One region of the Streptomyces sp. NPDC087844 genome, then DNA from elsewhere that is predicted to be linked to it. Evidence: riboswitches for the same ligand, from Rfam matches in the RefSeq annotation. Region 1 holds a riboswitch; each other region holds the start of a gene.
What was found. A riboswitch is a leader RNA that binds a small molecule or an ion and turns the genes downstream of it on or off. The one in region 1 is predicted to bind thiamine pyrophosphate.
Positions count from the first base shown of each region.

Region 1 (9,775 bases):
GGTGCCGGCAAGGCCGCCGAGGGTGACAAGGCCGCGGGCGAGCCGCTCGCCGCGTGGGAGCGCGACCTGCTCGACGGCGGCGAGAAGAAGGCCGACGAGACCGCTGCCGAGGCGCCCGCCGCCGACGCTCCGGCCGCTGACGCCGAGGCCCCCGCTGCTGACGCTCCGGCCGAGGCTGAGGCCGCTGTCGAGGCGCCCGCCGCTGAGGCCCCCGCCGCCGAGGCTGAGGCTCCGGCTGCCGCTGAGGCCTCTGCTGAGGTCCCCGCCGCGGCCGAGGCTGAGAAGCCGGCCGCGGCCGAGCAGGCCTGACGATCCAGCGTCACGGTTGAGTGAGGGCGGGCGGCGCCTGGTGCGTCGCCCGCCGTTCACCCCCAGCCCGTAGATCTTCGGTGGACGCCCGCCCGATCAGCGGCGGACGCCGACTCCGAGACTTCGAACTCCGAGAAGAGATTCACAGATCATGGCGAACTACACCGCCGCCGACGTCAAGAAGCTCCGTGAGCTCACGGGCGCCGGCATGATGGACTGCAAGAAGGCGCTGGACGAGGCCGACGGCAACGTCGACAAGGCCGTCGAGGCGCTGCGCATCAAGGGCCAGAAGGGTGTCGCCAAGCGCGAGGGCCGCTCCGCCGAGAACGGCGCCGTGGTTTCCATCATCGCCGACGACAACACCTCCGGTGTCCTGGTCGAGCTGAAGTGCGAGACGGACTTCGTCGCCAAGAGCGAGAAGTTCCAGGTCGTCGCCAACCGGATCGCCGAGCACGCCGCCGCGACCTCCCCGGCCGACATCCAGGCGTTCCTCGCCTCGGAGATCGAGTCCGGCAAGACGGTCCAGGCGTTCGTCGACGAGGCCAACGCGAACCTGGGCGAGAAGATCGTCCTGGACCGCTTCGCCCAGTTCTCCGGCGCCTACGTCGCCGCGTACATGCACCGCACCATGCCCGACCTGCCCCCGCAGATCGGTGTCCTGGTCGAGCTGGACAAGGCCGACGCCGCCCTCGCCAAGGGCCTCGCGCAGCACATCGCCGCCTTCGCGCCGAAGTACCTCTCCCGTGAGGACGTTCCGGCCGAGGTCGTCGAGACCGAGCGTCGCGTCGCCGAGGAGACCACCCGCGCCGAGGGCAAGCCCGAGGCCGCGCTCCCGAAGATCGTCGAGGGTCGCGTCAACGGCTTCTTCAAGGAGGCCACCCTCCTCGGTCAGCCGTACGCGCTCGACAACAAGAAGTCCGTCCAGAAGGTCCTGGACGAGGCCGGTGCCACCCTGAAGCGCTTCTCGCGCATCAAGGTCGGCATCTGAGTCCGTACCGCGATCGACGCGCGATCCCGCTAGGGTCGACAGCAGTCGTCCGTGTCGGTCGCGCAGACCGTCACGCGCGGGCGTGAACGGACGACAGCAGATCTGACGAGGAGGCCATTGCCGCGCATGGGATGCGAACAACACCCCACCGGCAGTGGCCTTCTTCGTATGTGCGACCCGTATGTGCGACACGTAGAAGAGGCGAGATCTCCATGACCACCACCAAGGCCGCCGACAAGGACGAGAAGAGCGACACCGGCAAGGGTTCCGGCCGTTTTCTGCTGAAACTTTCCGGTGAGGCGTTCGCCGGTGGCGGAGCGCTCGGCGTCGACCCCGACGTGGTGCACAAGATGGCCCGGGAGATCGCCGCGGTGGTCCGCGGTGGTGCCCAGATCGCCGTCGTCATCGGGGGCGGCAACTTCTTCCGGGGGGCCGAGCTCCAGCAGCGCGGCATGGACCGGGCCCGCTCCGACTACATGGGTATGCTCGGCACCGTCATGAACTGCCTGGCCCTCCAGGACTTCCTGGAGAAGGAGGGCATCGACTCGCGCGTGCAGACCGCCATCACCATGGGGCAGGTCGCCGAGCCGTACATCCCGCTGCGAGCCGTGCGGCACCTGGAGAAGGGCCGTGTGGTCATCTTCGGCGCCGGGATGGGCATGCCGTACTTCTCCACGGACACCACCGCCGCCCAGCGCGCCCTGGAGATCGACGCCGAAGCGCTGCTGATGGGCAAGAACGGTGTGGACGGGGTCTACGACTCCGACCCCAAGACCAATCCCGAGGCGGTCAAGTTCGACGCGCTCAGCTACGGCGAGGTCATCACCCGCGACCTGAAGGTCGCCGACATGACCGCGATCACGCTGTGCCGCGACAACAAGCTCCCGATCCTCGTCTTCGAGCTTCTCGCCGAGGGCAATATCGCTCGGGCGGTCAAGGGTGAGAAGATCGGCACGCTTGTGGGTGACCAGGGCAGTCGGGCCTGACCGGGGGATGGACAATGTCCTGCCGGTCGGGAACCGTTCAGGAACAAGACGCGACGCAGCCGGCCGCCTAACCGCCAGGGAACCGCAGCCGGGCCTACTCAAGACACGCAGGAGCAAGTGGTGATCGAAGAGACCCTCCTCGAAGCCGAGGAGAAGATGGAGAAGGCCGTCGTGGTCGCCAAGGAGGACTTCGCCGCGATCCGCACAGGCCGTGCGCACCCGGCGATGTTCAACAAGATCGTGGCGGACTACTACGGCGCGTTGACCCCGATCAACCAGCTGGCCTCGTTCTCGGTGCCCGAGCCGCGTATGGCCGTGGTGACCCCGTTCGACAAGAGCGCGATGCGCAACATCGAGCAGGCGATCCGCGACTCCGACCTCGGCGTCAACCCGAGCAACGACGGCAACATCATCCGGGTGGTGTTCCCCGAGCTCACCGAGGAGCGCCGCAGGGACTACATCAAGGTGGCCCGCACCAAGGCCGAGGACTCCAAGATCTCGATCCGTTCCGTCCGCCGCAAGGCCAAGGACGGCATCGACAAGATGATCAAGGACGGCGAGGTCGGCGAGGACGAGGGCCGCCGTGCGGAGAAGGAGCTCGACGACACCACCGCGAAGTACGTCGCGCAGGTGGACGAGCTGCTCAAGCACAAGGAAGCAGAGCTGCTCGAAGTCTGATGAACGACTCTTCCTGGGGGGCACCGCCACAAGCCGGGCACTGGGGGCCGTCCGACCAGAGGCCTGGCCAGGGGGCTGCCCCGGCGGGTCCCGCGTACGATGCGCACCACGCGCAGCAGACTCGCCCCATGCCCATCGTGCCCGACGTACCCGCGCATGGCGGAGACCAGGATGACGACCGGGGGGCCGCTCGGACGGGCGGCCCCCCGTTCCGCGACGAGACGCCACCGCCGTCGGCGCCGCCGCCGCCGTTCCAGGCTTCGTCGCAGCGCCCGCTGAATCCGCAGGAGCCCATGACCAGCGCCGCACAGCCCGCACCCGCGCCGCAGAAGAAGAGCGCGGGCCGCGATCTGGGGGCTGCCATAGGGGTCGCTGTCGGGCTCGGCGTGGTGATCGTCGCGTCGTTGTTCGTCGTCAAGGCCCTCTTCGTCGGCGTCATAACGGTCGCTGTCGTGGTCGGCCTGTGGGAGCTCACGTCGAGGCTCGCGGAGCGCAAGGACATCAAGGCGCCGCTCGTGCCGCTGGCGCTGGGCGGTGCGGCGATGGTCGTCGCCGGTTACGTCCGCGGGCCCGAGGGCGCCTGGGTGGCGATGGCGCTCACCGCGCTCGCGGTCCTGGTCTGGCGGATGACGGAACCGCCCGAGGGTTACCTCAAGGACGTCACGGCGGGGGTCTTCGCGGCCTTCTACATTCCGTTCCTCGCCACGTTCGTGGCGATGATGCTCACCGCGGACGACGGTGCGTGGCGCGTCCTCACGTTCCTGCTGCTGGCCGTGGTCAGCGATACGGGCGCGTACGCCGTCGGCTGGCGCTTCGGCAGGCACAAGCTCGCCCCGCGCATCAGTCCCGGCAAGACTCGCGAGGGCCTGCTCGGCGCGCTCGGCTTCGCGATGGTGGCGGGCGCGCTGTGCATGGAGTTCCTCATCGACGACGGCACCTGGTGGCAGGGGCTCCTTCTGGGCCTCGCGGTCGCGGCCAGCGCCACGCTCGGCGACCTCGGCGAGTCGATGATCAAGCGGGACCTGGGCATCAAGGACATGGGCACCCTGCTCCCGGGCCACGGCGGGATCATGGACCGACTGGACTCGCTGCTGCCCACCGCTCCCGTGGTGTGGCTGCTGCTGGTGCTCTTCGTCGGATCGGGCTGACCGGATCGATCTGACTGGACCGATCTGACCGGTCGATGTGACTGGATCGATCTGATCGGACCGCTCTGATCGGACCGAGCGCCGCGTGACCCGGGAGACCCCCAGCCGATCAGGGCCGGGGGTCTTCGGCGTCCGGGCCCGCCGGGGAGTACTCGTGCGGACGGCCACCCTGCCACTTCACCCACCGCGGGTCGTCCAGCAGCTCCCAGGCGTCGTCCGGCAGGCCCGCCCGGCGCAGGAACTCGACCAGGTCGGTGTCGCTGTGGGCGAGGCCGAAGACCCGGCCGTGAATGGTGACCCGGCGCCCGCGGGCGCCCGTCATGCGGTGCACGACGATGGGCGCCGCGTCCGTCCCGTTCGTGTTCTCGTCCTGCGGCCGTTCGCCGTTCACAGCACACCCAGATCGTTGTCGGGTCGGCAGTAGGGGCACGCGGTGATGCCGTCCTCCGTGAGAGCCCGGAGCGCCTGCTCGCGGGGCAGCGGTTTCGTGTTCTTGCCGGCCATGCCGCAGTCACTCCTGTGGACGGCGTCGGGGGTGGCTCTGCCACCCGCTCTCCGCAACGCGAGCTTCCAGCCGGGCGTGGGTTTGGGTGGTGTGCGCGCGGTACGGGCAGCGGCTGCCTCCTGACGTTCGAGCTCGGCGATGGTGTCGTCTGTGCGGCGCAGCTGCCAGGCCAGCCATTCGCGGACGCTGCGCAGGCGATCCAGGCGAGGCACTTTATCGGACACGCGTTCGATTCTAGGTCCAAGTGTGGCCTAGATGGCAACGCCCCCGGCGGAAGAGGCCCGTGAACCCGCGAGGAGAGCAGGCCCGTGAGCCCGCGAGGAGAGCAGGCCCGTGAGCCCGCGAGGAGCCGTGGAGGGCGGGGGCAGGCAGGCGCGGCTGTGGGGGTGTGGTCGTAGAGGTGCGGTGACCGCCCTGTGTGACCGCACACTCCGGGCTCCTGCGGCCCAGGTCACATGATTCGATCTGCGACACTGGTACAGCCATGCCTAAGCCCGGAGAACTCACATTCGTCGCCCCCCGCGGAGCCAAGAAGCCGCCGCGGCACCTTGCCGATCTCACGCCCGCCGAGCGTAAAGAGGCCGTTGTCGCGGTCGGTGAGAAGCCGTTTCGTGCCAAACAGCTCTCGCAGCACTACTTCGCGCGGTTCGCGCACGATCCCGAGCAGTGGACCGACATCCCTGCCGGCTCGCGCGCCAAACTGCAGGAAGCCCTGCTGCCCGAGCTCATGACGGTCGTGCGGCATCTGTCCACCGACGACGACACCACCCGCAAGACCCTCTGGCGGCTCTTCGACGGCACCCTCGTCGAGTCCGTGCTGATGCGCTACCCGGACCGGGTCACCATGTGCATCAGCTCACAGGCCGGCTGCGGGATGAACTGCCCGTTCTGCGCGACGGGACAGGCCGGCCTCGACCGGAACCTGTCGACCGGCGAGATCGTGCACCAGATCGTCGACGGCATGCGGTCGCTGCGCGACGGGGAGATCCCCGGCGGCCCGGCGCGGCTCAGCAACATCGTCTTCATGGGCATGGGTGAGCCCCTCGCCAACTACAAGCGGGTCGTCCAGTCCATCCGGGCCCTCACCGACCCGGAGCCGGACGGGCTCGGGCTCTCGCAGCGCGGGATCACCGTCTCGACCGTCGGTCTCGTCCCCGCCATCAACCGGTTCGCCGACGAGGGCTTCAAGTGCCGGCTCGCCATCTCCCTGCACGCACCGGACGACGAGCTGCGCGACACCCTCGTACCGGTCAACACGCGGTGGAAGGTACGGGAAGTGCTCGACGCGGGCTGGGAGTACGCGGCCAGGTCGGGGCGCCGGCTCTCCATCGAGTACGCGCTCATCCGGGACATCAACGACCAGGCGTGGCGTGGTGACCGGCTCGGGCGGATGCTCAAGGGCAAGCCGGTGCATGTGAACCTGATCCCGCTGAACCCCACGCCCGGTTCCAAGTGGACCGCCTCGCGGCCCGAGGACGAGAAGGCGTTCGTCGAGGCGATCGCCGCTCATGGTGTGCCCGTCACCGTCCGGGACACCCGTGGCCAGGAGATCGACGGGGCGTGCGGACAGCTCGCGGCCACCGAGCGGTAGGCTGACGGGCGCAGTACTTTTCGTACGACGACATCTTCATATTCCGACAGGGGAGCGCCACAGCGCTGAGAGTGCGGGACAGCCCGCAGACCCTCTGAACCTCGCCCAGGTCATTCTGGGTAGGAAGTTCGGTCACTACTCAAGCTGTTGCGCCCTGCCCGGGATCCGATCGAGGTCCCCGGCAGGGCCGCGTCTCTTCCTGGTCAACCCAGGAGGAATCGAGTGAGCAACAAGAGCAACACCCTCAGGACCACCGCCGTGGTCGCGGCCACCGGGCTCGGTCTCGCCGCGCTCACCGCGTGCGGGTCGTCCGACGAGGGCTCCGGCGACGAGGGCTCCGGGTCCAAGACCGTCACCCTCGTCAGCCACGACTCCTTCGCCTACACCAAGGACGTACTGAAGGCGTTCGAGAAGGAGTCCGGGTACAAGGTCAGGGTCCTCAAGGACGGCGACGCCGGGCAGGCCGTCAACAAGGCGATCCTCACCAAGGACAACCCGCAGGGAGACGTCTTCTTCGGCGTCGACAACACCCTGCTCTCCCGCGCGCTCGACAACGGACTGTTCCAGTCGTACGAGGCCGAGGGCGCCGACGGCATCCAGGCTCAGTACCGGGTCGACCAGGGCAAGCACCGGGTCACGCCCATCGACTCCGGTGACATCTGCGTCAACTACGACAAGGCCTGGTTCAGCGAGCACAAGCTGGCCCCGCCGACGTCCTTCGACGATCTGATCAAGCCCGAGTACAAGGATCTTCTCGTCACCGAGAACGCCTCCACGTCCTCGCCGGGCCTCGGCTTCCTGCTCGGCACCGCCGCGAAGTACGGCGACGACGGCTGGGCGGGCTACTGGAAGAAGCTCAAGGCCAACGGTGTGAAGGTCGTCGACGGCTGGGAGCAGGCCTACAACGAGGAGTTCTCCGGGTCCGCCGGAGGCAAGAAGGCCAAGGGCGACCGCCCGCTCGTCGTCTCGTACGCCTCCTCGCCGCCCGCCGAGGTCATCTACGCCGACCCCAAGCCGAAGACCGCGCCGACCGGTGTCGCGGACGGCACCTGCTTCCGCCAGGTCGAGTACGCGGGCCTGCTGAGCAACGCGAAGAACACCGAGGGCGGCAAGGCGCTCATCGACTTCCTGATCGGCAAGCGGTTCCAGGAGGACATGCCGCTCAACATGTTCGTGTACCCGGTGGTCGAGGGCGCCAAGGTGCCCGACGCGTTCACGCAGTACGGGCCGGCGGCCGCGAACCCCGAGACCCTGGCCCCCGCCAGGATCGCCGACAACCGTGACGAGTGGGTCAAGTCATGGACCTCGCTCGTACTGAAGTAGAGCCCGGCGCGCGCCCGCGCTCCCGCCCGCGCCGGGGGAGCGTGGCGCGGCTCGGTCTTATGGCCGTGCCCGTCGCGTTCTTCGGGGTCTTCTTCGCCTATCCGGTTGCCGCGATCACCGTTCGGGGGCTGAAGGTCGACGGGGTCTGGCGGCTCGGGCGGATCTGGGACGTGCTCGCACAGCCCGACATCCGGCACGTCCTGTGGTTCACGACCTGGCAGGCGCTCGCCTCGACCGCGCTCACCCTGCTGATCGCGCTCCCCGGCGCGTACGTCTTCGCGCGCTTTGATTTCAGGGGCAAGCAGATCCTGCGGGCCGTCGTCACCGTGCCGTTCGTGCTGCCGACGGTCGTCGTGGGAACGGCCTTCCTGGCGCTGCTCGGGCGGGGCGGGCTGCTCGACGAGCTGTGGGGCGTACGCCTGGACACCACCGTGTGGGCCATCCTGCTCGCGCACGTCTTCTTCAACTACGCGGTCGTCGTCCGCACGGTCGGCGGCCTCTGGTCGCAGCTCGACCCGCGGCAGGAGGAGGCCGCGCGGATGCTCGGCGCCTCACGGTTCGCGGCCTGGCGCGGGGTGACGCTCCCGGCGCTCGGCCCGGCCGTGGCCGCCGCCGCCCTCATGGTGTTCCTCTTCACCTTCACCTCCTTCGGCGTCGTGCAGATCCTCGGCGGCCCCACCTTCTCCACGCTCGAAGTCGAGATCTACCGGCAGACCTCGGAGATCTTCGACCTCTCGACGGCCGCCGTGCTGACGCTCGTCCAGTTCGCCGCGGTGGGCGCGATCCTCGCCGTCCACGCCCGGACCGTACGGCGGCGGGAGACGGCCCTGCGGCTGGTCGACGCCGGAGCGACGGCGCGACGGCCGCGCGGGGCGGGGCAGTGGGCGCTGCTCGCGGGCGTCCTCGGCTCCATCGCCGTCCTGCTCGTCCTGCCGCTCGCGATCCTGGTCGAGCGCTCGCTCGACGCCCCCGGATTCGGCTACTACAAGGCGCTCACCAGCAACGAGGGCAGTCTCTTCCTGGTCCCGCCGATCGAGGCGGTCGGCAACTCGCTGCGGTACGCCTTCGCCGCCACCGCCATCGCGCTGCTGATCGGCGGACTGGCGGCCGCCGCCCTCACCCGCCGGGACGCGGGACGTCTGGGACGTCTCGTCCGCGGCTTCGACGCGCTGCTCATGCTGCCGCTCGGCGTCTCCGCCGTGACCGTCGGCTTCGGCTTCCTCATCGCGCTCGACGAACCGCCGCTGGACCTGCGGAGCACCTGGATCCTGGTGCCGCTCGCGCAGGCGCTGGTGGGCGTCCCCTTCGTCGTACGGACCATGCTGCCGGTGCTGCGCGCGGTGGACGGACGTCTGCGCGAGGCCGCGGCGGTGCTCGGGGCCTCGCCCTGGCGGGTGTGGCGCGAGGTCGATCTGCCGATGGCGCGGCGGGCGATGCTGATCGCGGCCGGGTTCGCCTTCGCGGTGTCGCTGGGCGAGTTCGGCGCGACCGTCTTCATCGCACGGCCCGACAACCCGACGCTGCCGGTCGCCGTGGCGCGACTGCTCGGGAGGGCCGGGGACCTCAACTACGGACAGGCCATGGCCCTCTCGACCATTTTGATGCTGGTGTGCGCGGTGGCGTTGCTGGTCCTCGAACGCCTTCGCACCGACCTTCGCTCCGACCGGACGGGAGAGTTCTGACGATGCTCAAACTCGATGGGGCGACCGTACGGTTCGGGGGGCGCCCGGTATTGGACGAGGTCGGGCTCGATGTCGCCGAGCACGAGATCGTGTGCGTCCTCGGGCCCAGCGGCAGCGGCAAGTCGACCCTGCTCAGGGCTGTCGCCGGGCTGCAGCACCTGGACGACGGGCGGGTGTTCCTGGACGGCCGCGACCTCGACGGCGTACCCGCGCACAAGCGGGGTGTCGGCCTGATGTTCCAGGACCATCAGCTGTTCCCGCAGCGTGATGTGGCCGAAAACGTGGCCTTCGGGCTGCGTATGCACGGGGAGTCGAAGCAGCGACAGGTGCTGCGGGTGGGGGAGTTGCTGGCGCTCGTGGGACTGCCGGGCGCGCAGGGCAGGGACGTCGCCTCCCTCTCCGGTGGCGAACAGCAGCGGGTAGCCCTCGCCCGTGCCCTGGCTCCTCGGCCCCGGCTGCTCATGCTCGACGAACCGCTCGGCCAGTTGGACCGTTCGCTGCGTGAGCGACTGGTGGTCGAACTGCGTGAACTCTTCAACGAGTTGGGTACCACCGTGCTCGCGGT
Region 1 covers NZ_JBIUVD010000009.1:100,433-110,207, reverse strand. Annotated here, with positions in the region: gene rpsB (30S ribosomal protein S2) at 1-309, shown strand, start outside; gene tsf (translation elongation factor Ts) at 461-1,297, shown strand; gene pyrH (UMP kinase) at 1,510-2,283, shown strand; gene frr (ribosome recycling factor) at 2,404-2,961, shown strand; gene ACIOKD_RS19445 (phosphatidate cytidylyltransferase) at 2,961-4,109, shown strand; gene ACIOKD_RS19440 (hypothetical protein) at 4,219-4,431, opposite strand; gene ACIOKD_RS19435 (DUF6233 domain-containing protein) at 4,497-4,838, opposite strand; gene rlmN (23S rRNA (adenine(2503)-C(2))-methyltransferase RlmN) at 5,099-6,205, shown strand; TPP riboswitch at 6,244-6,349, shown strand; gene ACIOKD_RS19425 (thiamine ABC transporter substrate binding subunit) at 6,428-7,528, shown strand; gene ACIOKD_RS19420 (ABC transporter permease) at 7,504-9,210, shown strand; gene ACIOKD_RS19415 (ABC transporter ATP-binding protein) at 9,213-9,775, shown strand, end outside.

Region 2 (9,775 bases), on a different contig from region 1:
CCGGTCGGAAACCTCCCGTCGAGGAAACCGGCCGGGCCGGGCGGGTATCAGAGACGTGGCCGCGGCCGCAGGAGTCTCCATCACGACGGTCTCCGACGCCCTCAACGGCAAGGGACGGCTCCCGGACGCCACCAGACGCCATGTCCGCGAGGTCGCCGATCGGCTGGGCTACCGGCCTTCCGCGGCGGCCCGAACCCTCCGTACCGGCAAGTCGGGCCTCATCGGCCTGACCGTGACGACCTACGGGGACGAACCTTTCACCTTCACGGAGTTCGCGTACTTCGCGGAGATGGCCAGAGCCGCCACCTCGGCCGCGCTCGCCCGGGGCTACGCCCTGGTCATCCTCCCAGCGACCTCACGCCACGACGTGTGGTCGAACGTGGCCCTGGACGGGACGGTCGTCATCGACCCCTCCGACCAGGACCCGGTCGTCAGCGAACTGGTCCGCCAGGGGTTACCGGTGGTCTCGGACGGCCGCCCGGCCGGCTCGCTGCCGGTGACCGCCTGGGTGGACAACGACCACGAAGCCGCGGTCCTGGGCATCCTCGACCACCTGGCCGCCGCCGGAGCCCGCAGGATCGGCCTGCTGACCGGGACGACCACCGACACGTACACCCATCTCTCCACGACCGCGTACCTCCGCTGGTGCGAGCGCGTCGGCCAGGATCCTGTGTACGAGGCCTATCCCGCGCACGATCCGTGCGCGGGCGCGGTGGCCGCCGACCGGCTGCTCGCCCGGCCCGACCGGCCCGACGCCGTCTACGGCCTGTTCGACCCGAACGGCACCGACCTCCTCGCGGCGGCCCGGCGCTACGGCCTGCGCGTACCGGACGACCTGCTTCTCGTGTGCTGCAGCGAGTCCACCGTCTACGCCAGCACCGAACCGCCCGTCACGACACTCTCGCTCAAACCGAGACGAATCGGCACGGCCGTGGTCCAGCTCCTCATCGACGCCATCGAGGGGGTCGAATCGGACCAACCGGTCGAGCAGGTGATACCGACGGAGCTGATCGTGCGCACCTCCTCCGAACGACGGTCGCCACGGACGACCGTCAGTCCCCCGAGGTCTCCGGAGCAGGGGTGACCTCCGACGCGGAAAGCCCCCCTCAATTCGGTAGAAAACCACGGTGAACTGGGGTTCTGCTCCGATTCACCACCCCTGGGTCATCACATGGCGCGATCCGCATTCCTATGATGGGCGGACGACACCGCGGGCCGCTGCGACCAGGCAGTCCGACGCGGTGCAGATGCGGCGCGATGGTGGTGGAGGGGTCGATGACTCAGGGGGCCGGTCAGGGACCCGAGATGCGGACGCCGACGGTGCGCGACTTCCGCGTACCGGCGTACGTCCACGAAGCCGGTCCGTACGCGCAGCCACCCGGACCGCACCCGGCACCGCCCGGGCAGTACGACCGGCCGGCCGAACCGTACGACCGCTCCGCCGAGCCGTACGACCAGGCCGCCGACCCGTACACCGGACCCCCGGAGCCGTACGTCCGATCCGGTTCCTACGCGGGCGGGCCGCCGCACGGTGAGGCCGGCGTCCCCGCCGCCGAGCCGGAGGGCTACACGCCGACGGAGCGCGATCTGCCGGTCATCAACCGCGGTGACACGGTTCAGATGCCGGTCGACCCCGAGGCCGGGCAGATTCCGCAGCCCGAGGAGGGACCGGGTCCGCTGTACGTCGTCGGTGACGTGCACGGGTACTTGGACGAACTCGTCTCCGCGCTGCACGAGAAGGGGCTCATCGACCTCGAAGGCCGCTGGGCGGCCGGCACCTCCCGGCTGTGGTTCCTCGGTGACTTCACCGACCGAGGCCCCGACGGGATCGGCGTCATCGACCTCGTGATGCGGCTGTCCGCGGAGGCCGCCGCGGTCGGCGGCTACTGCAAGGCGCTGATGGGCAACCACGAACTGCTGCTCCTGGGCGCCAGGCGGTTCGGGGACGCCCCCGTCAACTCCGGCGCGGGAACCGCCACCTTCCAGGCCGCCTGGCTGCTCAACGGCGGCCAGAAAACCGACATGGAGCGTCTCCAGGACCATCATCTGCAGTGGATGGCCCGCCTGGACGCGATGGAACTGGCGGACGGGCATCTGCTCGTGCACTCCGACACGACCGCCTATCTCGACTACGGCGACTCCATCGAAGCGGTCAACGACACCATCCGCGAAACCCTCACCCGCAATGACCCGGACGAGTGCTGGGACCTCTTCCGCAAGTTCACCAAGCGCTTCGCGTTCCGCGACGACGGCGGTGCGCAGGCGGTCCGCTCCCTGCTGGAGACCTACGGCGGTTCACGCATCGTCCATGGTCACAGCCCCATTCCGTATCTCCGGGGCGAAGTCGGATCGGAGGACGGGGAGAGGTCACCGGCTCTCGCGGTCGAAGAACCTCATGTGTACGCCGACAAGCTCGCGATCGCGATGGACGGCGGCGTGACCATGGCCGGAAAGCTGCTGGTCCAACAGCTCCCCCTGGATAGCTGAGCGTTCACGGGGCACACGTCCTGCGATGGAGGACGCGTGCGGTCCCGGGGCAAATTCTGGAAACCCCCTGTCACCCTGTGCCGTCATCGCTCTACCATCGGCTTATCCGTAGCAGGCTCCCCTCCGTTTCTGCCCGACGGCTCGTCAGCATGCCGAGTCACCCAGCCCTACGGAGCATCGGGGGATGCACATGAACAGCGTTCCGCAGCACCTGCTGAACGAGGACCGCCAAGAGTACGAGCGGATCCTCGACGAGGCGCTGCGCTCCGCACCACACCGTCCGGAACTCGCCGCTGTCGGTCAGCGGCTCAACCCCGAACAACTGCGCACGATGGCACTCAACGCCACCGCGCTCATCACGGCCGCCGCGGCGAGCGAGTACCAGCACTATGTGAAGGTTCGCGAGGAACTGCGCCAGCCGGCGCCGTCCGCCCCTCCCGTCCGCGAAGGATCCACCAGTTCCTCGGATCCGGGCACGAGCGCGGTGGGGCTCGCCACCGCCATGGGGGAAGTCGCCGAGACCGCGGGGGCCGGTGCCGCCGCGGTTGTCGCCGTGCTCGCCCCGGTCCTCGCCGGCACCGCCGCGGCGATCTTCCTGCTCGTCGGCTACATCCTGAAGATGCTCGACCCCCAGCCGGGCATCGCACGGACCCTTCTCACCACCGGCTGGGTCTTCGGCGCCATCACGGCGGTCTCGATCCTGGTCGCCGCCGTCTGCCTGCTGCTCGCCGCACTGCGCAACGGCGCCAGTTCGCTCCAGGCCGGTGTGCACGGCGAGCGGAGCGAGGAGGTCACCCTGGCCAGGGAAGCCTGGCACGAAGCCCTCCTGGAGCGCGGCCTCATGCCGTTCCTCAGGGAGGCTCTCGCCGGCCCGGGTACAGCGGCACTCGGCCGGACGAAGCCGACGGCACCTGTCAGCCGGATGCCGCAGCTCGGCTACGACCGCCCCGGCTTCAGCAGCCCTGACGGGGGTGCGGCAGCGGGTCCCCGCCCCAGCTACTCAAGCCCGGACTTCAGCAGCCCGGACTTCGGGGGACCGGAGCACGCTCCGGAGTAGGGTCCGGGCCCGCCGATACCGCCCGTCCTGGCAAGAATGATCGACGACGGAAATCCGTCGTCGATCTTTTCTTTTTACGTCCCCCCAGTTATGTCGCCAGAGCGTGCGCTTCGCCAGAGCATGCACTTACGTCTCCTGCGTCATGTATCACCACGATAAAAAAATAGGGCCCCGCCGTAAATCAAGCCCCATAAATCAACTCTGCTGCACAGATTCGCAGGTGGGCTTGTTTTATTCGTGCGCGCGAAGGATGCTATATGCCATGTGGCAATCCAGCAGCACGCACTCAGTACACAAGCAGGCAGGCTGGCGGCGTTGAGTCAGCAGGCGCTGAGCCTTGCGGCTCATGGGGTCCAGGCGTTCGGGGCGGCAGCAGACAGTGTCCTCACCATCCGCCGAGCAGCCGTAAGCGGCGTGCCTGGTCGCCTTGAGGCCACTAGCCTACTGACGGACAACGCCAACAGCGTCAGGACGGAGACCTCGGTGCCACAGGAAGAGCCCGGATTCCAGCGTGCACGACTGCGTGACCGCCTCAAGAAGGCGAGGGAGAGCGCGGGGCTGAAGCAGCGTGAGGTGGCGGAGCAGCTGGACTGGTCACCCTCGAAGGTGATTCGGATCGAGGCGGGCACGGTCGGCGTGTCGGTCACCGACGTGCGGGTGCTCGCGGAGCACTACGGGATCACCGAGCAGGCGCAGGTCAAGGTGTTGACAGACATGGCGCGTGCCGCACGACGGCCGCCGTGGTGGGACCAGTACCGCCCGTGGGTGACCCAGGACTTCGAGACGTACCTCGGATACGAGAGCTCCGCGTCGATCATCAGAAACTTCGAGCCCAACCTGGTGCCCGGCCTGCTGCAGACCGAAGAGTACATGCGTGTGGTCCTGAACCGGCTCGACTTCGGGACGGAGAAGACCGAGCAACTCGTGCAACTGCGCCTGGAACGCCAGGACCGTCTTATTCAGCCGGATGGCCCGGAGTCCTTCTTCATCCTGGACGAAGCCGTGATCCGCAGGACCGTGGGATCACCCGAGACCATGGACAAGCAGTTCGAAAAGCTGCTGACAATCAATGAGATGCCGAAAGTCACGGTACTGACCGTCCCCTTCAGCGTCGGCATCTATCCGCGCTTCGGCTCGCCTTATGCCCTCTTCGAGTTCCCCGAGGACGAGGACGAGATGGTCGTCTACTTGGAGAACCCAGACGGCGAAGCCATTCTGAGCGAGAAGGCTCTTGGGCGCACGTCACAACGTCGCCCGACAGACTATCTCGATATCTTCTGGGATGTGGAGAGGGGGGTCGCGACTGAAGTGACGAGAGAGTTTCTGTTCGGTCAGGAGTGACACTGAAGACAGCAGGGGAGCATGTCACGGAACGTCACTGGCCGACCTGAAAACAAACCCGAAGAGCCAGCAGAGCAAGCCGCTAAAAAGCAAGGTCCTCAATCGGAAATTTTCAGCTCAGAAAGGAATGATCGCCAGGCATGAGTACTGAAACCCAGTAGCGCCCGGTCGGGAAAATGTGAATCGCGAACGGCTACGTGATCAGCGAGAGCCACCTCGACGCAATTTCCTCCGTTAGTGGCCGAGCTCTTCCGCCATCGCACCTCAGCATCCTCGACTCGCATGCAACCCCCATGTCTGCACCAACCATTGGATGGCGATGCCGAGGCATTTCGGCATCCAAATCATTATGGGCGCCGACATCAGCACTGCCAAGATGCACGCGAGCGCCCAGCACATGACGATAAATGGAGGTATATGGCCCGCAAACACAATAAAATATCGGCCTCGGTGCTCAAACGCCTGGCCGAAAAGAAACCAAGATTGTTCCGAGTGAACACAGCAAAAGGGAGCCCGGCGACCCGGCCGGCAAGCTTCAGGTCACGGACTCCCTCACGCCAAGCACCCTCGTCTGCGAAACCGAAAGGAGCTCTGCCATGGAGTCTACAGACTCCATCTCGGAGGGCTACTCACCACACAAGACCAGCTCAACGAACTGGAAGCAATGGGCGCGCACCGCAGGCGCCAACGCATTCAAGGGAGCCTGCACGGCACTTGGGGCCGGAGCAGTCTCGTTACTGATCTGGTGGCTCGAAAAGAAATAGCGTCCCTCTTTCATCACCGGCCTCATCCGCGAGCCGGCGTCGGCCGGACCACCGAGGTCCTGGAAAGCATCGTCCAGGACCTCGGCACCACGGCACCATGACCGTTCGATCGGCCAAAGAGGCGCCCGTACGGCACCCGAGCCGACGGGCGGCCCGTTTCAGTCGGCCATGGGCAGATAGACCCGGTTACCCGCGGCGGCGAACTCCTTCGACTTCTGGAGCATCCCGTCGGCGACCTCCTCGGGCGAGGCCCCCGCGGACGCCGTACCGCCGAACTGCTCGTTGATGCTGTGGCTGATCTTCATAGAGCAGAACTTCGGCCCGCACATGGAGCAGAAGTGCGCCGTCTTGGCCGGTTCGGCCGGCAGGGTCTCGTCGTGGAACTCCCGGGCGGTGTCCGGATCCAGGGCCAGGTTGAACTGGTCCTCCCAGCGGAACTCGAAGCGGGCGTCCGACAACGCGTCGTCCCACTCCTGTGCGCCCGGATGTCCCTTGGCGAGGTCCGCCGCGTGGGCCGCGATCTTGTAGGTGATGACACCCGTCTTGACGTCGTCACGGTTGGGCAGGCCCAGGTGTTCCTTGGGCGTGACGTAGCAGAGCATCGCCGTGCCCCACCAGGCGATCATCGCGGCACCGATGCCGGAGGTGATGTGGTCGTACGCCGGGGCGATGTCGGTCGTCAGCGGGCCCAGCGTATAGAACGGAGCCTCCTCGCAGATCTCCTGCTGAAGGTCGATGTTCTCCTTGATCTTGTGCATCGGGACATGCCCCGGGCCCTCGATCATGGTCTGTACGTTGAAACGCTTCGCGACCTTGTTGAGCTCTCCGAGGGTGCGCAACTCCGCGAACTGCGCGGCGTCATTGGCATCCGCGATCGACCCGGGCCGCAGCCCGTCGCCCAGCGAGTACGTGACGTCGTACGCGGCGAGAATCTCGCAGAGCTCCTCGAAGTGCTCGTACAGGAACGACTCCTTGTGATGCGCCAGGCACCACGCCGCCATGATCGAGCCGCCGCGCGAGACGATGCCGGTCTTGCGGTTCGCGGTCAGTGGGACGTACGGCAGACGCACACCCGCGTGGACGGTCATGTAGTCCACACCCTGCTCGGCCTGCTCGATGACCGTGTCCTTGTAGATCTCCCAGGTGAGTTCCTCGGCACGCCCGTCGACCTTCTCCAGTGCCTGGTAGAGGGGGACCGTGCCGATGGGGACGGGGGAGTTGCGCAGCACCCACTCACGGGTGGTGTGGATGTTGCGGCCGGTCGACAGGTCCATCACCGTGTCGGCGCCCCAGCGCGTCGCCCACGTCATTTTGTCGACCTCCTCCTCGATGGAGGAGGTGACCGCGGAGTTGCCGATGTTGGCGTTGACCTTCACCAGGAACCGCTTGCCGATGATCATCGGCTCGATCTCCGGATGGTTGACGTTGGCCGGTAGCACGGCCCGGCCTGCCGCGATCTCCTCACGGACGACCTCCGGGCCGACGTTCTCCCGGATCGCCACGTACTCCATCTCCGGCGTGACCTCGCCCCGCCGTGCGTAGGCGAGTTGCGTCACCGCCTGCCCGTCACGGCTCCGGCGGGGCAGACGCAGGCGCCCCGGGAAGACCGCGTCGAGGTTGCGCAGTCCGCCGCGCGGCGAGGTGTGCTTGATCCCGTCGTCCTCGGGGCTCACAGGACGGCCCGCGTACTCCTCGGTGTCGCCACGGGTGATGATCCAGTTGTCGCGCAGGGGCGCCAGACCCCTGCGTACGTCGGTGTCGACGACCGGATCGGTGTACGCGCCGGAGGTGTCGTACAGGGTGACCGATTCACCGTTGGTGAGGTGCACCTGACGGACCGCCACCCGAAGATCGGGGCGCGAGCCCGCGACATACGCCTTGTGCCAGCCGATGGACTTCCCGGCTTCATCGTTACCGGCTTCATCGTTACCGGTTTCATCGTTACCGGCTTCGTCGTTCTCGGGCGAAGCAGCTGCGCCGTCGTGCTCGGCCGCCGCGGACAGCTCGGTTCCGTCGGCCGAGGCGGGCGCCCCGCCCGTCTGACTGGAGACAGGCGTGCGTACGTCCTTGTTGGTCATGAGACCTACTCCCTACGCCGGCATTACCCGGTAACAGGTTCGGCGGTCGACGCAGCGTTTCCCGTCCGGCGATGTTCCACGTGAAACATCGCGGATACGGAGGTCAGCGCCCTCTCAGCCCGGTGCTCCGAGCTCCCGCGTGTGCAAAGGTGCTTCCACGCTAGCGTCACAATGGGCGCGGTGAACAGTGGGCCTCTCTCGTTCTTGCGATGATCGGTCGGTGACCACGACGCAGCAGCCCCCACTTCCGCCGTCCGAATCGCCCCACGGACACGGCCACGACGGCCACGGTCACGGCGGCGGACCTGGACATGGATCCCATGGCCCCGGAGGCGGTGGCGACCGGCCCGGCGGTGGCGACGGCGACGGACCTGTCGGCGGCGGGCACGGCCACTCGCACAGTCATGGCCCCGCGGCCCCTGTCTCCATGCACCTGCGCAAGATCATCGCGGCGGTGCTGATTCCTTTCGCCGTGGCGGTCGTTGTGGGTCTCGCTGTGCTCTGGCCGGGCGGCGCCCCCGGTCATGAGCGCACGGGTGTCGGCTTCGACCGGCAGACCCAGCAGGCCACCGTGACCAAGGTCGACAAGGTCGACTGCAAGTCCGTGAACGCCTCGGGCGGGACTCCGACCGGTGACACCTCGACGGCCGAGGGCTCATCGGCTCAGCAACAGGACTCAGGCACCTGCAAAAAGGCGACGATCCGGGTCGACTCCGGCAAGGACAAGGGCCGTACCTTCACGGAGATCGTCCAGCCGGACTCCTCGCGCCAGTTGGAGCAGGGCCAGGAGGTGATCGTGGCGTACGCGCCCGACGCCCCCAAGGAGCTCCAGTACTCGGTCACCGATGTGAACCGCAAGCTCCCCATGGCGCTGCTCGCCGGCATCTTCGCCCTCGCCGTGGTCGTGGTGGGCCGGATGCGCGGTGTCATGGCGCTGATCGCGCTGGCCGTCAGCTTCATGATCCTGACGTTCTTCATCCTGCCCGCGATCCTTCAGGGGTCGAATCCGCTGGTCGTGGCGGTCGTCGGGGCCAGCGCCATCATGTTGATCGCGCTCTACATGTGCCACGGTCTCTCGGCCCGGACGTCGGTCGCCGTACTGGGCACGCTGCTGTCCCTGGTGCTGATCGGGCTGCTCGGCTCAGTGTTCATCGACTGGGCCGCGCTGACCGGCAACACCGACGACAACACCGGCCTGATCCACGGCCTCTACCCGTCCATCGACATGAGTGGTCTGCTGCTCGCGGGGATCATCATCGGTTCGCTCGGAGTGCTCGACGACGTCACGGTGACCCAGACGTCGGCGGTCTGGGAGCTGCACGAGGCCAACCCGACGATGGGCTGGCGAGGGCTGTACCGCGCGGGCATCCGTATCGGACGCGATCACATCGCGTCTGTCGTCAACACGCTCGTCCTTGCCTACGCGGGCGCGGCGCTGCCTCTGCTGCTGCTTTTCTCCATCGCGCAGAGCAGCGTGGGGGCGGTGGCCAACAGTGAACTGGTGGCCGCGGAGATCGTCCGCACGCTCGTCGGCTCGATCGGGCTGGTCGCCTCGGTGCCGGTCACGACGGCGCTCGCGGCCCTGGTGGTCTCGGCCGACCGCCTGGGCGACGCTGCCCCGGTCCAGCAGCCGCAGCCGCAGCCGCAGTCCGGGGCGAAGGCACCGCTGCGCGGTGGGAGCGGCCGCCGCCGCAAGCACTGAAGCCGGCACGGCACCGGGGCTGACCGTTTTTCTGGGCCCCGGAACAGGGACACCGCCCGCGCGGGACCGGCTGTCGGCCGACCGCGGGCGGCGGGCGGTGCGCGGTTGGGCAGCGGGCGGCGACAAGCGCGGAAGCGTTCCCTCACTTCGGCCGCCGCCACGTCACCCCGCGCTCTGTTCCTCCGCCAGGATGCGGTCCAGGGCCTCGTCCAGATGCGTGTCGAAGCCGGCGAGGGAGCGCTCCTGGCCCAGCGGGACCAGCCGGTCCGTACGGTCGAGGAACGCCAGTAGAGGTGCCGTACCGCAGCGGAACAGAGCCTGGTCGACGCCCACCTGAAGCCGGATC
Region 2 covers NZ_JBIUVD010000017.1:20,767-30,541, reverse strand. Annotated here, with positions in the region: gene ACIOKD_RS28680 (LacI family DNA-binding transcriptional regulator) at 1-1,084, shown strand, start outside; gene ACIOKD_RS28675 (metallophosphoesterase family protein) at 1,261-2,487, shown strand; gene ACIOKD_RS28670 (hypothetical protein) at 2,672-3,544, shown strand; gene ACIOKD_RS28665 (helix-turn-helix transcriptional regulator) at 3,809-4,885, shown strand; gene ACIOKD_RS28660 (DUF397 domain-containing protein) at 4,984-5,169, opposite strand; gene thiC (phosphomethylpyrimidine synthase ThiC) at 5,808-7,727, opposite strand; TPP riboswitch at 7,720-7,876, opposite strand; gene ACIOKD_RS28650 (YibE/F family protein) at 7,948-9,429, shown strand; gene ACIOKD_RS28645 (SsgA family sporulation/cell division regulator) at 9,592-9,775, opposite strand, start outside.
Region 2: linked by a shared signal. The riboswitch ahead of thiC (phosphomethylpyrimidine synthase ThiC) and the one ahead of ACIOKD_RS19425 (thiamine ABC transporter substrate binding subunit) in region 1 are both predicted to bind thiamine pyrophosphate.

Region 3 (9,775 bases), on a different contig from region 1:
CGGCAGGCGTCCGCGAGGACCGCGAGGTGGTCGAGTTCCTCGGCCGCCTCCATGCCCTTGTCGCGCAGCTGCACGATGTCCACGCCGCCCGCGAGGACCGCGTCCAGGAAGGCGGGAAGGTCTCCCTGGCGCCTGCGGGCGTCCGTGCAGAGGTAGACCCGGGCGTCGGCGAGCTGCGCGCGTGCGGTGGGTTCGGGCATGCGTGGGTCCCCCGTGTGGTGTCTGGTGTCGGTGGCGTACGGGCCGCGGGCCCACTCCTGTCTTCACAGTTCGCGGCCCGCGGCCCGTACGCCGTGCGGCGATGCGGATCTGCGTCGTGCTCGGGTCAGACGGCGAGCGCCTGGGCGCGGCGCTTCACCTCCGTGCCGCGATTCTCACTCAGAGCCTGCGCGGGGGTGCCGGGCAGGCTCTCGTCGGGGGTGAAGAGCCACTCCAGCATCTCTTCGTCGTTGTAGCCGTCGTCCCGCAGGAGCGTCAGGGTGCCTGCGAGGCCCTTGACGACCTTCTGTTCGTCCACGTCGATGAAAGCGGCGGGGACGTGCAGCGCGCGGTTCTCACCACGTCGTACGGCGATCAGCTGGCCTTCCCTGACCAGCTGCCGGACGCGCGTCACCTCGACGCCGAACTGTTCGGCGATGTCGGGGAGGGTGAGCCAGGCGGGGACGAGAGCATCGATCTTTGCGTCAATCTCGGTCACGAGGACAAGCCTGCCATCTCCCACTGACACCCGGTACCCGGGCGGCCCGCTCCACCGTGACCGGGCACACACCAGGCCGTTCGCCGGTACGGGCCGTCTGTGGCTGGTCGCAGACGACGAAACACCTCCCCGCGGAAGCGCGGCGCGCTAGAGCGCGGCCCCCTTCAAGGGGCGGGTCGGGTCCGTCAGCAGGGCGGGGTCCATTCGGGTGCCCGACTCGATCAGCCGGCGGCCCTGCGCCAGGTCCCGGGGGCGCCCCACCGCCAGGACCGCGACCAGGCGGCCCTCGCGGAGCCAGCACACCGACCAGGAGGGCCCCGCCGGATCCCCCCGCCGGAGCAGGGCGTCGGCGGCCCCGTGGTGCCCCGCGTACTGCACGAAGCGGCCGAACTGCTCCGACCAGAAGTACGGCACCGGGTCGTACGGCGCCGGCGTCTCCCCCACGATGTTCGCCGCGACCGTGCGCGGGCCCTGGAGCGCGTTGTCCCAGTGGTGGATCAGCAGGCGCTCGCCGTAGCGCCCCGACGGGAACGAGGCGCAGTCGCCGACCGCGTACACGTCCGGGAGGGAGGTGCGCAGATGGTCGTCCGCGACGATCTCCCGGTGGGCGCCGAGTTCGATCCCCGAACCGGCCAGCCAGGACGTGGCCGGCCGTGCCCCGACACCGACCACGACGGCGCCCGCAGGCAGCCGCGAACCGTCGTCCAGCACCACCGCGCCGGGCTCGACGCGCTCCACGCGCGCGTGGGTGCGCAGCGACGCCCCGCTGTCCGCGTACCAGGCGGCCATGGGCGCGGCCACCTCGGCCGGCAGCGCGCCCACGAGCGGCCGGTCGGCGGCTTCGACGACGGTCACCGCGCACCCCGCCTCACGCGCCGCCGTGGCGAACTCCGCGCCGATCCACCCCGCGCCCACCACCACGATGTCGTGCTGCCCGGCGAGGACGGGGCGCAGCCGCTCGGCGTCGTCGAGGGTGCGCAGCAGATGGACACCGGGTACGCCCTCGGTGCCCGGCAGCCGGACGGGTTCCGCCCCCGTGGCGACGACCAGGACGTCGTACGGGACGCGTCCCTGGGCCGTGTCGAGCTCGCGGGAGGCCGGGCGGACGCCGGTGACTTCCAGACCCAGGCGCAGTTCCACGTCGAGGTTCTCGAAGTCGACGTCGAAGGCGGATCCCTCGGCCTTGCCGAGCAGTACGGCCTTGGAGAGCGGCGGGCGGTCGTACGGCCGGTGGGGTTCCGCGCCGATCAGGGTCACGCTGCCGGGAAAGCCCTGTTCCCGCAGGGCGACGGCGGTCTGCACGCCGGCCATGCCCGCACCGACGATCACGACGCGTACGCGCGCCGCCGGGCCCGTTTCCTGTGTCAGCTCGCTCACCCGGTCACCATAGACAGATCGGTGAGATCGTCGGTCAGGGGCACGGTCGATGAGCTGTCGCACAGCCTCCGGCACGGCGTCAGCTCCTGGTGACCTCTTCGACCACACTCGTCCCGCTGCCCTCCTGGGACTCCCACTCCCAGGTCTCCGCCAGCCGCACCCGGCCGTCGGGGGTCTCGGCGACCTGGGACACACAGTGCCCGGACGAGGTGGTTCCGTCCGTCTTCAGCTGTACGTACCGGAAGTCGAGCCGGTCGCCCTCGCGGGTGCCCACGAGGTGGCCGCGCACGACGTCGCCGCCCGCGTACTCGGCCCAGACCGCGCCGTCCCGCTCGTGGTACGAGAACCGGGTGCGCGTACCCACCTGCCCCGGTGCCTGGTCGGCCACGGGGGCGAGAACGAGTCCGTCGAGCGAGCGGGCCATGCCGTGAGGCTCCCTTACTGAGGTGCGAGGCGAAGAGCTAGGGTGGCCAACGTAAAGCACTCGCGGGAGCCCGGACGTACCGGGCTGAGAGGGAGGCTGGGACGGCCTCCGACCGTACGAACCTGATCCGGGTCATGCCGGCGAAGGGAGGGGCTGGACGCCCATGTCGCGTACACCACAAGCACCTTCACCCCACGTCCTGGCCGCCGATGGTCACGGCGTCGATGGTCACGGCGTCGATGGCCCTACCTCCGACGTTCTGGTCGTCGGAGGCGGAATCATCGGCCTGGTCACCGCCTGGCGGGCCGCGCGGCACGGGTTGACGACCGCGCTGGTGGATCCCGAGCCCGGCGGTGGCGCCGCGCAGGTCGCGGCCGGGATGCTGGCCGCCGTCACGGAGCTGCACTACGGCGAGGAGACCCTGCTGGGCCTCAACCTGGCCTCGGCGCACCGTTATCCGGACTTCGTCGCGGAGCTGACCGAGGCGACCGGCCAGGACCTCGGATACCGCAGGTGCGGCACGCTGACCGTCGCACTCGACGCCGACGACCGCGCCCACCTGCGGGAACTGCACGCCCTGCAGAGCCGCTCGGGCCTGGAGTCGGAGTGGCTGAGCGGCCGCGAGTGCCGCCGCCTGGAGCCGATGCTCGCGCCCGGGGTGCGCGGCGGACTGCGGGTGGACGGCGACCACCAGATCGACCCGCGGCGCCTCGCCGCGGCTCTGGTCACGGCCTGTGAACGGGCCGGAGTGGTCTTCCACCGGACGTGGGCCGAGCGGCTGACCGTCGTACGGGACCGCGCGGCCGGAGTTGTCACGACGGGCGGCACGGAGCTGTCCGCGGGGCAGGTGGTCCTCGCCGCGGGCAGCCTCAGCGGACGTCTCGCGGGTGTGCCCGAGGACGTACTGCCGCCGGTGCGGCCCGTGAAGGGGCAGGTGCTGCGGCTGGCCATGCCGGAGCGGGCCTCGGCGCTCCGCGGCCGGAACGCGCCCTTCCTGAGCCGGACCGTGCGCGCCATGGTCCGCGGCAGCCACGTCTACCTCGTGCCGCGCGAGAGCGGCGAGCTGGTCGTCGGCGCGACCAGCGAGGAGCTGGGCTGGGACACCACGGTGACGGCGGGCGGCGTGTACGAGCTGCTGCGGGACGCCCACGAACTCGTTCCCGGCATCACCGAGCTGCCGCTCACCGAGACGCGCGCCGGACTGCGCCCGGGCTCCCCCGACAACGCGCCCCTGCTCGGCCCGACCGAACTCCCCGGGCTGCTCCTGGCGACCGGCCACCACCGCAACGGGGTGCTGCTCACCCCGGTCACCGGCGATGCCCTGGCGCACGCCCTGACCACCGGCGAGCTCCCGGAGGAGGCCCGCCCGTTCACTCCCCGGCGGTTCGACGCCGTCGCACGCACGGAGCAGCCCGCATGAGCGTGACCGTCCTCGTCAACGGGGAGCGGCGGGAACTCGCCGCCGACACCGCTCTCGACACCCTCGTGACCGCTCTCTGCGCGGCCCCCTCCGGGGTCGCCGCCGCCCTCAACGAGACCGTCGTCCCGCGCACGCAGTGGCCGACGACCCTCCTGCGCGAGGGCGACCGCGTCGAAGTACTCACCGCCGTCCAAGGAGGCTGACCCATGGCCGACGACCCCTTCGTCCTCGGCGGTACGTCCTACGCGTCCCGTCTGATCATGGGCACCGGCGGTGCCCCCAGCCTCGACGTCCTGGAGCGCTCGCTCGTCGCGTCCGGCACGGAGCTGACGACGGTCGCCATGCGGCGCGTGAGCCCCGGGTCCCATGGCTCGGTCCTCTCCGTGCTCGACCGGCTGGGCATCCGCGTACTGCCCAACACCGCGGGCTGTTTCACCGCCGGGGAGGCCGTCCTGACGGCCCGCCTCGCGCGCGAGGCGCTCGGCACGGACGTCGTCAAACTGGAGGTCATCGCCGACGAGCGCACACTGCTGCCCGATCCGATCGAGCTGCTCGACGCCGCCGAGACCCTCGTCGACGACGGCTTCACGGTCCTGCCGTACACGAACGACGACCCGGTCCTCGCACGGAAGCTGGAGGACGTGGGCTGCGCCGCGATCATGCCGCTCGGGTCGCCCATCGGGTCGGGGCTCGGGATCCGCAACCCGCACAACTTCCAGCTGATCGTGGAGCACGCGTGCGTACCGGTCATTCTGGACGCGGGAGCCGGCACGGCGTCGGACGCGGCGCTCGCCATGGAGCTGGGGTGCGCCGGTGTGATGCTCGCCTCGGCGGTGACCCGGGCGCAGGAGCCGGTCCTCATGGCCGAGGGCATGCGGCACGCGGTCGAGGCCGGGCGCCTCGCGTACCGGGCGGGGCGCATTCCGCGCCGCCACTTCGCGGAGGCCTCGTCCACGTCGGAGGGCATCGCGCGACTCGATCCGGAACGCCCCGCTTTCTGAGGTTCTCGCGCACTTCCTCATGCCGCCTCACACCTCCTCCCGCCTCGCTGCTTTCTCCGAGTTCTGGCCGGAACGCGCGTCCGAATCCGTCCCGAACGTGTAAGCCGTAGCCGGTCGGCCGGCGTGCGAGATGCGTCACAGCTCGGCTTCAGTACCGCCCCGGAATCGCCCGCACGGGCGGCTCCGTCAGTGGTGGCTCGTACACTCACCTGCGTGGATACGACCCTTCAAGACCCCTTGGTCGGGCATGTGCTCGACGGTCGGTATCGCGTCGACGCCCGCATCGCGGTCGGCGGGATGGCCACGGTCTACCGGGCCGTGGACACCCGCCTCGACCGGGTGCTCGCGCTCAAGGTGATGCACCCGACCCTGGCGGCCGACGCCTCGTTCGTCGACCGTTTCATCCGCGAGGCCAAGTCGGTGGCCAGGCTCGCCCACCCGAACGTGGTGCAGGTCTTCGACCAGGGCACCGACGGCAGTTACGTCTATCTGGCGATGGAGTACGTGGCCGGATGCACCCTTCGCGACGTACTGCGCGAGCGCGGGGCGCTCCAGCCGCGGGCCGCGCTGGACATCCTGGAGCCGGTCCTCGCCGCGCTCGGCGCCGCGCACCGTGCCGGGTTCGTGCACCGCGACATGAAGCCGGAGAACGTCCTGATAGGGGACGACGGCCGGGTGAAGGTGGCGGACTTCGGGCTCGTACGGGCCGTGGACACGGTCACCCACACGACGGGCGCCATCCTGGGCACGGTGTCGTATCTCGCGCCGGAGCAGATAGAACACGGCACGGCCGACCCCCGTGTGGACGTGTACGCGTGCGGCATCCTCCTCTTCGAGATGCTGACCGGCGACCGGCCGCACTCGGGCGACTCACCCGCGGCGGTGCTCTACAAGCACCTCCACGAGGACGTGCCCCCGCCGTCGGCGCTCGTGCCGGGCCTCGCCCACGAACTCGACGAGCTGGTCACCTCGGCGACCGCGCGCAACCCCGAGATCCGCCCGTACGACGCGGTGGCGCTGCTCGCACAGACCCTGGACGCGCGCAGCGCCCTGAGCGACGACCAGCTGGACGCCGTGCCGCCGGGCGCCGTCGCCACGGACCGCCCGGGCGCCGACAACCGTACGAGCGTGATCCCGCGCTCGCTGTCGGTGCCCCGGCTGCTCCCGGTGAACGAGGACGACGCGGAGCTCCACCGCACGAGCTTCCTGCCGTCCCCGCCGCCCGAGCCGCCGCGGCGCGTCCGCACGACGGCACCTCGCCGGGGTGTGCTCGCGATCGTCGCCGCGGTGCTGCTGGTCCTCGGCGTCGGCGCGGGGGTCTGGTACATCAACTCCGGCCAGTTCACCGAGGTCCCCGCGGTGCTCGACAAGACGGAGGCGCAGGCCAGGAAGAGCATCGAGGACGCCGGCCTCGGCGTGCGGACCACCAAGGCGTACAGCGACACGGTCAAGATCGGCAGGGTCGTCAGCACGGACCCGGAGCCGACCACCCGGATCCGCGACAACGGCTCCGTGACCCTGACGATCTCCAAGGGCCCCCACACCGTGCGGGTGCCGGACCTCAAGGGCTACACGCTCGACAAGGCCAAGGAGCGGCTGAAGAAGGAAGGCCTCGCCGCGGGCATGGTCACCAAGTCCTTCCATGAAGACGTCACCGCGGGCTATGTGATCGGCACAAAGCCGGGGGCGGGCACCGAGCGCCGCGGCGGTTCGGCGATCGCGCTGGTCGTCAGCAAGGGCAGCCCGGTGGAGGTGCCCAACGTGCTCGGCGACGACCTGGACGACGCCAGGCAGGAGCTGGAGGACGCGGGTCTGACGGTCGAGGTCACCTCCGGGCGGATCACCTCCGACTACGAGGCCGGCCAGGTCGCCGAGCAGTCGCCCGATCCCGACAAGCAGGTGGCCCAGGGCGACACCGTCAAGCTGACGGTGTCCAAGGGCCCGCCGATGGTCGAGGTGCCGGACGTCGTGGGCGACAGCGTCGACGACGCGAAGCAGGAACTGGAAGAGGCCGGTTTCGAGGTCGAGGAGGACCGCGGGCTGCTGGGACTCTTCGGCGACACGGTGGAGAGCCAGTCGACCGAGGGCGGCGAGAAGGCGCCCAAGGGGTCGAAGATCACCATCGAGATCCGCTGAGCAGCCGGTGCGCCGAGCAGCGCCGTCGAGGGCGCTCGGCCACTGGGCCGATGAGCGAGGTTCGTCGGACTTGTGGGGACATGGCCGCCGACAGGGCGGCCGGGACCGCGTGACACCCTTGGAGGGTGAGCACTCAGCAGTCCCGCAACCCTGTCGGCGGCCATGTCCCCGTCGCCGGAGGTCTTGCCTCCGTAGGCCTCTCGTACGCGCGTGAGGTAGCCGCCGAGACCGTCCAGGTCTTCGTCGCCAACCCGCGTGGCTGGGCGACACCACCTGGGAACCCGGCCCAGGACGAGCAGTTCCGTACCGCCTGCGCCGCGGAGTCCATCCCCGCGTACGTCCACGCGCCCTACCTGATCAACTTCGGTTCGCACACCGAGGCGACCGTGGAGAAGTCGGTGGAGTCGCTGCGGCACTCACTGCGCAGAGGGCGGGCGATCGGGGCGCTCGGCGTGGTCGTGCACACGGGCTCGGCGACCGGCGGCCGGGAGCGCCCGGTCGCGCTCCGGCAGGTACGTGAGTACCTGCTGCCGCTGCTGGACGAGCTGACCCACGACGACGACCCGTTCCTGCTGCTGGAGTCGACCGCCGGTCAGGGCGCCTCGCTCTGCTCACGGACCTGGGACTTCGGGCCGTACTTCGAGGCGCTCGACGCCCATCCCAAGCTGGGTGTCTGCCTGGACACGTGCCACATCTTCGCCGCGGGCCACGACCTCACCGGGCCCAGCGGGATGCACCAGACCCTCGATCTGCTGGTGGACACGGTCGGCGAGGGCCGCCTGAAGCTGATCCACGCCAACGACTCCAAGGACGTGGCCGGCGCCCACAAGGACCGCCACGAGAACATCGGCGCCGGTCACATCGGCGAGGACCCGTTCCGCGCCCTGATGACACACCCCGCCACCGAGGGCGTACCGCTGATCATCGAGACGCCCGGCGGCAAGGAGGGGCACGCGGCGGACGTGGAGCGCCTGAAGAAGCTCAGGGACGGCTGAGCGAACAGACCCCACCCGGGCTCCGGCAACCGCCACTCCCACGGCGGTGGGCCCCCTTGAGGGAATACCCCTGGGGGGTATATGGTTCCGACCCTTGAACAGGAACCGTCACTCAACGTCGGGGGCTCTGATGCAGCACGACGGACACCCGCACGCAAGCTGGTCCACGGCCGTCCGGGCCACGCTGCACTGCCTGACCGGGTGCGCCATCGGCGAGGTGCTCGGCATGGTGATCGGCACCGCGCTCGGCTGGGGTTCCGTGCCCACGCTCGTACTGGCGATCACCCTGGCCTTCTTCTTCGGTTACGCGCTCACACTGCGCGGCGTACTGAAGGCGGGCGTCGACCTCAGGACCGCGATCCGGGTCGCGTTCGCCGCGGACACGCTCTCCATCGCGGTGATGGAGCTGATCGACAACGGCGTGATCGTCGTCTGGCCGGGCGCGATGGACGCCGGACTCGGGGACGCGCTGTTCTGGTGGGTGCTGGCGATCGCGCTGGCCGCCGCGTTCGTGGTCACGACGCCGGTCAACAAGTGGACGATCGGTCGCGGCAAGGGCCACGCCGTGGTGCACCAGTACCACCACTGAACAGCGAGAACAGCAGATCTCGGGACGGTCTGAACTCGGGACGGTCAGAGCTCGGGGCGGCACTCGGAACGGTCAGAGCTCGGGGCCGTCCCCGGGCTCCTCCTGGTAGGAGTAGCGCTGCTCACGCCAGGGGTCGCCGACGTTGTGATAGCCGCGCTCCTCCCAGAAACCGCGGCGGTCGGCGGTCATGTACTCCACGCCGCGCACCCACTTGGGGCCCTTCCAGGCGTACAGCTGCGGCACGACGAGACGCAGCGGGAAGCCGTGCTCCGCGGTGAGCAGTTCACCGTCCTTGTGGGTGGCGAAGATCGAACGCTCGGACGCGAAGTCGTCGAGGCGCAGATTCGAACTGAAGCCGTACTCCGCCCAGACCATGACATGGGTGACGCCGGACGCCGGCGGGGCGATCTCCAGGATCGTCCGGGTCGGCACGCCACCCCACTCCGCACCGACCATGCTGAACTTCGTGACGCAGTGCAGATCGGCCACGACCGTCGCGTACGGCAGTGCGGTGAACTCGTCGTGGGTCCAGCAGTACTTCTCGCTGTCGGCGGTGGCGCCGAAGATCCTGAATTCCCAGCGCTCGGGACGGAACTTGGGTACGGGCCCGTAGTGCGTGACCGGCCAGCCCCGCTGCAGTCGCTGCCCCGGCGGAAGCTCCGACTGCGCTGCTTCTCCAGATGCACGACCCACCGGCTGACCCATGACTCCATCCTGACAGACCCGGGGAGTGGACATGACCAGGTCCGTACCCACTCGGTCAAGCACGACAAATTGGACTAAGCCTGCACTTACTTACTAAGCATGCACTTACTGGACGATCTTCAACACCGGTGCAATCATGCGGCGCAACCCACCAGTTCCCCCGCCTGGAAGGAGCCTTCGCGATGCAGGGCGACCCCGAGGTTCTCGAATTCCTCAACGAGCAGCTGACCGCCGAGCTCACCGCGATCAACCAGTACTTCCTGCACGCGAAGATGCAGGAGAACTTCGGCTGGACGAAGCTGGCGAAGTACACGCGGCACGAGTCCTTCGACGAGATGAAGCACGCGGAGCTGCTGACCGACCGCATCCTCTTCCTGGACGGCCTGCCGAACTACCAGCGGCTCTTCCACGTCCGGGTCGGACAGACGGTC
Region 3 covers NZ_JBIUVD010000003.1:413,411-423,185, forward strand. Annotated here, with positions in the region: gene thiE (thiamine phosphate synthase) at 1-200, opposite strand, end outside; gene ACIOKD_RS08720 (Rv2175c family DNA-binding protein) at 326-697, opposite strand; gene ACIOKD_RS08725 (NAD(P)/FAD-dependent oxidoreductase) at 845-2,074, opposite strand; gene ACIOKD_RS08730 (hypothetical protein) at 2,154-2,498, opposite strand; TPP riboswitch at 2,551-2,664, shown strand; gene thiO (glycine oxidase ThiO) at 2,662-3,918, shown strand; gene thiS (sulfur carrier protein ThiS) at 3,915-4,121, shown strand; gene ACIOKD_RS08745 (thiazole synthase) at 4,125-4,919, shown strand; gene pknB (Stk1 family PASTA domain-containing Ser/Thr kinase) at 5,133-7,055, shown strand; gene ACIOKD_RS08755 (deoxyribonuclease IV) at 7,181-8,050, shown strand; gene ACIOKD_RS08760 (DUF4396 domain-containing protein) at 8,181-8,639, shown strand; gene ACIOKD_RS08765 (sulfite oxidase-like oxidoreductase) at 8,712-9,344, opposite strand; gene bfr (bacterioferritin) at 9,527-9,775, shown strand, end outside.
Region 3: linked by a shared signal. The riboswitch ahead of thiO (glycine oxidase ThiO) and the one ahead of ACIOKD_RS19425 (thiamine ABC transporter substrate binding subunit) in region 1 are both predicted to bind thiamine pyrophosphate.